Regions from separate parts of the Metapseudomonas furukawaii genome, predicted to be linked through region 3. Evidence: predicted binding sites of a transcription regulator. Region 3 holds the regulator's gene; each other region holds the start of a gene.
The links. The regulator LexA, encoded in region 3, represses DNA repair genes until DNA is damaged. The targets are predictions, from matches to a motif close to CTGTNTNNNNANACAG.
Positions count from the first base shown of each region.

Region 1: a site for LexA is predicted at 677-692, ahead of imuA (translesion DNA synthesis-associated protein ImuA). Genes of this name have one in related genera too.
Region 2: a site for LexA is predicted at 1,321-1,336, ahead of recN (DNA repair protein RecN). Genes of this name have one in related genera too.

Region 1 covers NZ_AP014862.1:4,734,920-4,737,161, reverse strand. The annotation lists gene KF707C_RS21775 (AMP-binding protein) at 1-630, shown strand, start outside; gene imuA (translesion DNA synthesis-associated protein ImuA) at 796-1,410, shown strand; gene KF707C_RS21765 (Y-family DNA polymerase) at 1,418-2,242, shown strand, end outside.
Region 2 covers NZ_AP014862.1:5,331,633-5,333,874, reverse strand. The annotation lists gene recN (DNA repair protein RecN) at 1-1,296, opposite strand, end outside; gene grpE (nucleotide exchange factor GrpE) at 1,452-2,021, shown strand; gene dnaK (molecular chaperone DnaK) at 2,122-2,242, shown strand, end outside.
Region 3 covers NZ_AP014862.1:3,734,076-3,736,317, reverse strand. The annotation lists gene KF707C_RS17410 (DUF6586 family protein) at 1-227, shown strand, start outside; gene KF707C_RS17405 (hypothetical protein) at 299-532, shown strand; gene sulA (SOS-induced cell division inhibitor SulA) at 612-1,085, opposite strand; gene lexA (transcriptional repressor LexA) at 1,096-1,707, opposite strand; gene KF707C_RS17390 (TetR/AcrR family transcriptional regulator) at 1,939-2,242, shown strand, end outside.

The DNA.
Region 1 (2,242 bases), 1.0 Mb from region 3:
AGCCAGCGCGGCTGCCGCGCCATCACCCGGCAGGCCGCGAGGACCTTCCTGCGCCTGGCCGGCATTCCCCTCGGCGTCGAGGGGCGGGACCGCTTGTCGGCCAGGGGGGCGAGCGTGCTGGCCGTCAACCATGCCAGTTACCTGGATGGCGTGGTCCTCTGCGCGGTCCTGCCGTCGCACTTCGCCTTCGTCGCCAAGCGCGAGTTGGCCGGCCAGTGGTTCGCCGGCCTGTTCCTGCGCCGGCTGGGAGCCCGGTTCGTCGAGCGCTTCGACCTCGAGCGCAGCGTCGCCGACAGCGACGCCCTGGGCGAGGCGTTGCGCGCCGGCCAGTCCCTGGTGTTCTTCCCGGAGGGCACCTTCACCCGCGAGCCTGGCTTGCGGCCTTTCCGCATGGGCGCCTTCGTGCTGGCCGCGAACACCGGCGTACCGCTCTTGCCGGTGGCCATTCGCGGCACCCGCGAGATCCTGCGTGACGGCCAGTGGTTCCCCCATCGCGGGGCCGTGCAGGTCCATGTCTGCGACCCGCTTCAGGCGGGCGGCAGGGACTGGTCGGCGGCCATCAGGTTGCGGGACGAGGCGCGTGCGGCATTGCTGGCGCAGTTGCAGGAGGCCGAAAGGGTCTTGGGCTGAGCCGTCAGTCCAGTCCGAATTGACGTGGGGAATGCACTGATATTTACTGTATATAAATACAGTATTCGTAGGATTTCCCCCAATGGCCTTGATGATTGTTCCTGGCCCTTTCGGCAGTCCCCTTCGGGGGCTGCCGTTTTTCTTCTCTGGCGATGGGCGGGCCTGATGGGCGCGGTGGTCGCCCTCGACGCCCTGCTCAACGAGCGGCGGGTGTGGAAAGGCCAGCCCGTATCGCAGCCGGGCGGCAGCGACCAGCCCACCGGTCTGGCCGAGCTGGATCGGGCGCTGCCCGGTGGCGGCTGGCCCGAGGCGGCCCTGAGCGAGATCCTCGCCGCCGCCGTCGGGCTGGGTGAGCTGAGCCTGCTCTGGCCGACCCTGGCGCGGCTCACCGGCAGCGGCGAGCGGGTGGTGCTGGTGGCGCCGCCGCATATCCCTTATCCACAGGCCTGGCAGGCGGCGGGGGTGGACCTGCGCGCCCTGGCCCTGGTGCAGGCCAGTGGCCGCGACGCCCTTTGGGCGGCGGAGCAGTGCCTGCGTTCCGGCAGTTGTGGCGCGGTGCTCTGCTGGCCGCAGCAGGCCGACGACCGGGCCCTGCGGCGCTTGCAGGTGGCCGCCGAGACCGGACAGACCCTGGCCTTTGCCTTTCGCCCCCTGGAGGCGTCCCTGAACCCTTCGCCGGCGGCCTTGCGCATTGCCGTGGAGGGGGCGCCGGCGCGCCTGAGGGTGCTCAAGTGCCGGGGCGGCCTGCCGCCCGCCAGGCCCATCGCGCTGGCCCGGTGAATCCCCCATGCGCTGGGCTTGCATACTGCTCCCGCAGTTGGCGCTGGATAGCGTGCTGCGAGGGCATCCCGACCCCGAGGCGCCCCTGGCGCTGGTCACCGGCACGCCCCAGCGGCGGGTGCTGCGGGCGCTGAATCCGGCGGCCCGAAGCTTGGGGCTGCGCCCTGGCCAGTCCCTCACCGCCGCCCATGCGCTGACCCGCGATTTCGCCCAGGTGGAGTACGACCCGGCCCAGGTCGAGCGGGCCGAACAGCTGCTGGCGGCCTGGGGCTATGGCTTCAGTTCCCAGGTCAGCCGGCGCTACCCGCGCTGCCTGCTGCTGGAGGTGGAATCCAGTCTCGGCCTGTTCGGGCCCTGGCCGCGCTTCGAGGCGCGCTTGCGCCGGGAGCTGGAAGGGCTGGGCTTTCGTCATCGCATCGTCGCCGCGCCCAACCCGGCGGCGGCGCGGGTGCTGGCCAATGCCGCGGACGGCCTGGCGCTGGCGACCCCGGCGGAGCTGCGCAAGGCCCTGGGGCGCCTGCCGGTGGAGCGCGCCGGCCTGGATCGTGACGTCGCCACCGCCTTCCAGCGCATGGGCCTGCGAGCCTTGGGACAGGTGCTGGCGATGCCCCGGCAGACCCTGGCCCGGCGCTTTCCCGCCGAGGTGCTGCGGCACCTGGATTGCCTGCTGGGCGAGCGCCCCCTGGCCCTGGAGTTCTACCGGCCGCCGGATGAGTTCGATGTGCGCCTCGAACTGAATTTCGAGGTGGAGTCCCACCAGGCGCTGCTCTTTCCCCTGCGCCGCCTGACCGCCGACCTGGCGGCCTTCCTCGCCGGGCGCGACAGCGGCGTG
Region 2 (2,242 bases), 1.6 Mb from region 3:
AGCGACACGTGCCAGGGTCTTGAGGGGTTGCCCCGGGTTGGCGCTGACGAGGAACTCCACCTGTTCCAGGCCGAAGTGCTGGGGCTCGCAGGCCTCACTGCGGCTGAGCTGGATGCTGAAGCGGCCGCCGGGCATGCCCAGGCGCTGCATCTCGGTCTCCACCGCCCCGGCCAGTCGTGCGGCGGCGTCATTGCGCAGGAGGCTGAGTTCTTCGGCCTTTTCCCGGTAGTGACGCTCGTAGGCGGCCAGCTCGTCGCCCAGGCGCTCGGCGGCTTCGTCGTCGGCGTTCAGGGCTTCCAGTTCTTCCAGCAGCCGTTGCTGCAACTCACCAAGGTCATTGGGCTGGACCCGGTGCTTGCGGGCGAGGGTGTAGATGGCGTCGAGTCGCTCCTCCAGGGCCTGCTGGCGCGCGGGGTCGGCATCGAAATGATCGATGAAGCGGTTCAGTTCGCCGACGGCCTCCTCGACCTGGATCTGCGCGCTCGAAAGCAGGTTGACCGCTTCCGCCAGGGCGCCAGGCTGGGTGTGGAAGGCGGTCAGGCGGTTGAGGCTGGCGGTGAGCGCACTCAGTACATTGCCGGCATCGCTCTCGCTGCACATGTCGATCACCTGGCGGCAGGCGCCCAGCAGGCTACCGGCGTTGGTCAGGTTCTTGTGCTCCTGCTCCAGTCGCTCCAGTTCATTCTCGCCCAGGGCCAGGTTCTCCAGTTCTTCGAGCTGGTAGCTGAGCAGTTGGTGGCGGGCGCGTTGTTCATCTCCGGAGCGGGATATCCGCTCCAGCTCCTGGCGTGTCTGTCGCCAGCGCTGCGCCGCCAGTTGGACCTGGCGAGCGAGCTCACTGGCGCCGGCGAACTCGTCCAGCAGGCGGCGATGGGTGTCGGTCTTGAGCAGGGACTGGTGCTCATGCTGGCTGTGGATGTCGATCAGCAATTCGCCCAGGCTCTTGAGGTCGCCGAGGGGGCAGGGCGTGCCGTTGATGTAGGCGCGGGAGCGGCCTTCGGCCGTGATGACCCGGCGCAGGATGCAGGGGCCGTCCTGTTCCAGGTCGCGTTCGTCGAGCCAGTCGCGGGCCTCGGCGATGCCGCTGACATCGAAGCTGGCGAGGATATCGGCCTTGTCGGCGCCGGGCCTGACTGCGCCGCTGTCGGCGCGGTCGCCCAGGGCCAGGCCCAGGGCATCGAGCATGATGGATTTGCCGGCACCGGTTTCGCCGGTGATCACGCTCATGCCGGCTTCGAGCTCCAGGTCAAGGTGCTCGACGATGGCGTAGTTGTGGATCGACAGGTGGACCAGCATGGTGCGACTCCCGCGCTGAGATGGCTGGCTATTTATACAGTGTTTGTTTTCTGGCTGACAATTGCCTCTCCCCCTTGAAGCGACAAATTGCGACCCCATATAGGCGGACAGATCAGCGGGTCTTTCCCGCAGCTGTCTTTTATGAGGAGGAAGGCATGGCCGACGAACAGACCCTGGATACCCAGACCCCCGACGCGAATTCCGCAGCCGAAACCGCTTCCGGTGACGACCTCGCCGCTCGCGTCCAGGTGCTGGAAGAGCAGCTGGCCGCGGCCCAGGATCAGTCGCTGCGCGCTGTGGCCGAGCTGCAGAACATTCGCCGCCGCGCCGAGCAGGATGTGGAGAAGGCGCACAAGTTCGCCCTGGAAAGGTTCGCCAATGATCTGCTGCCGGTGGTCGACAGCCTGGAGCGTGGCCTGGAAATGACCAGCGCTACCGACGAGGCCATCAAGCCGGTGCGCGAGGGCATGGAACTGACCCTCAAGCTGTTCCACGACACCCTGAAGCGTTTCCAGGTGGAAGCGGTGGACCCCCACGGCACGCCATTCAATCCGGAACACCATCAGGCCATGGCCATGGAAGAGAGCACCCATGTGGAGCCGGGCAGCGTGCTCAAGGTGTTCCAGAAGGGCTACCTGCTCAATGGCCGCCTGCTGCGCCCCGCCATGGTGGTGGTCAGCAAGGCGCCGAGCGCTACGCCGCCGTCGATCGACGAGCAGGCTTGAAATTCGCCCTCGGGGCCCCATCTGTTAGTTCAAGCGTTTATGTGCTGCCGCAGCCCTCGAGTCGGGGCTGCGGAGAATCCAAAGTTTCGGGAGATCAAATATGGGCAAAATCATCGGTATTGACCTGGGGACCACCAACTCCTGCGTGGCCATCCTGGAGAACGGCAGCGTCAAGGTGATCGAGAACGCCGAAGGCGCTCGCACCACGCCGTCCATCATCG
Region 3 (2,242 bases):
CGCAGCAGGGCGAGACCTGGCTGGCGGAGCTTCTGGCGGCCTACCAGGCACTGTTCCAGCCGCCCCAGGCCCCCAGGCAGGCCAAGGTGGACCCGACCTTGCCATTGATCACGGCAGTCAGTGTGGACGAGGGAGAGGCGCCGCTAGGTCGTGACGTCCTCGAAAGCTGGCGGCAGAACCTTAAATCCCTGGCGTTGCGCTTCCGGGAAACCCTCAGCGAATGCTGATTTGATCGGCGGGCTAGGGCGTGCTGGCGGCTCGCTGTTACAATGGTCGCCTTTCGTGGAGAGATAAACCTATGCCTACGTCCTTTCTGGAAATAGTCGAGCTGCCTGACGGGCGCATTATCTTGCGCCGGGCCGAGGACGAGGAGGCGCTGGTGACACTGGACTTTTCCTCCGACGCCAAAGCTTTTCTTCAGGGGCATCACCTGGAAGTCGCCAAGGCCATGCTGAACGTCGGCGTCCAGATGGCTGGCCGTCTGGCCGAAGGTGACATGGACCATCAAGACGGTCCGCGCGTCCTGCACTGAGCCTTGAAGTCGGATCCTACGGCGATCCGGTTACCGTCTGAAGTCAGGGGTTCGGATTTTTCCGGTGCCCTGAATACTTTCAACCCAGCAGAATGTTCAGGCTCTGCGCGCTTCCTTCGCGCGCAGCCTGGGCCAGTTGGCGTTTGGCTCGCTGCCCCAGTTGAAGCCAGCTGACAACGGTGTGGCTGCGTCCCAGGCGCAGCGCTTCGCATGCCAGCTCCAGTGCGCTTTGCTGGCCGCGAGGTTGCAGGATGAGGATGCGCTCGCGGTTTAGGCCGGAGTCTCGCAGCCAGTCACGGCTCAGGCCTGCAGGTGCACCGACCAGTGTCAGCCAGCGGGCATCCGGCTCGTCGCTCAGCTCCCGAAGTACCGAGGCCAGCATATGCCTGCAGTGCCCGCTTGCGCCGCGCAATGCGAGTTCACTGAAGACTTCCGGTTCTTCCTGGTGGGGCTCTTCCACCACATCGGTCAGCAGCGGGGCCACGGGATTTGCCAGGATGGCATCGTGGAACAGGGGGAGCTGGGACCGAGCAAGGGACTGCGGGAACTGCATGAGGCCTCCTTTAGCGGCGAATCACGCCGACACTCAAACCTTCGATCACCAGGTCCTGTTCATCGAGGTTCACCTCGATGGGGGCGAATTCCGAGTTTTCGGCTATCAGCCAAACCCTGTCACCGTCGCGCTTGAAGCGCTTAACTGTGACTTCGTCCCCCAGGCGGGCGACTACGATCTGGCCGTTGCGAGCCTCCCGTGTGCTATGAACGGCAAGCAGGTCACCGTCGTAGATGCCGATGTCCTTCATCGACATGCCGCGCACGCGAAGCAGGTAGTCGGCGCGGGGATGGAAGAAGTCAGGGTTGATGCGGCAGGATTCCTCAATGTTCTGCTGGGCGAGGATGGGGGCGCCGGCAGCCACTCGGCCGATGACGGGCAGTCCGTCATCGTCGTTGGCGCCGGGCTCGAACCCGGGGACGCGGATGCCGCGAGAGGCGCCGGGGGTCATCTCGATGGCGCCCTTGCGGGCGAGGGCCTTGAGATGCTCTTCGGCGGCATTGGGTGACTTGAATCCGAGTTCCTGGGCGATCTCCGCGCGAGTGGGCGGAAAGCCATTGTCTTCAAGGCAGCGCTTGATGAATGCGAGAATCTCGGCTTGGCGGGGCGTCAGTTTCAGCATGGCGGCGCTCTGTCTTTTTATACAGTGACTGGGATTATATACAGTGATCCGCCCTTGGCAATTCTTCTTTTTCCGGGATGCGAGGCGGCTTCGCGGAGAGCCGATTCGTGCGGTGCTCGGAGGGGGCGAGGGGAGGCGATGACTGACCCGTCAGATAGTGGTGTGCGCGGCTTGACAAGCGGATAGGCTGAAACGTATGTTTCAAACAAGTGTTTGTCAGGCGGAGGAGCCATGGCCCAGTCGGAAACCGTTGAACGCATTCTGGATGCAGCGGAACAGCTGTTCGCGGAAAAGGGCTTCGCCGAAACGTCACTGCGCCTGATCACCAGCAAGGCCGGGGTCAACCTGGCTGCAGTGAACTATCACTTCGGCTCGAAAAAAGCGCTTATCCAGGCGGTCTTCTCGCGTTTCCTCGGACCGTTCTGCCAGAGTCTGGAGCGCGAGCTGGACCGGCGCCAGTCCAAGTCCGAGAGCAAGGCTACGCTCGAAGAACTGCTGGAGATGCTCGTCGAACAAGCACTGGCGGTAAAGCCTC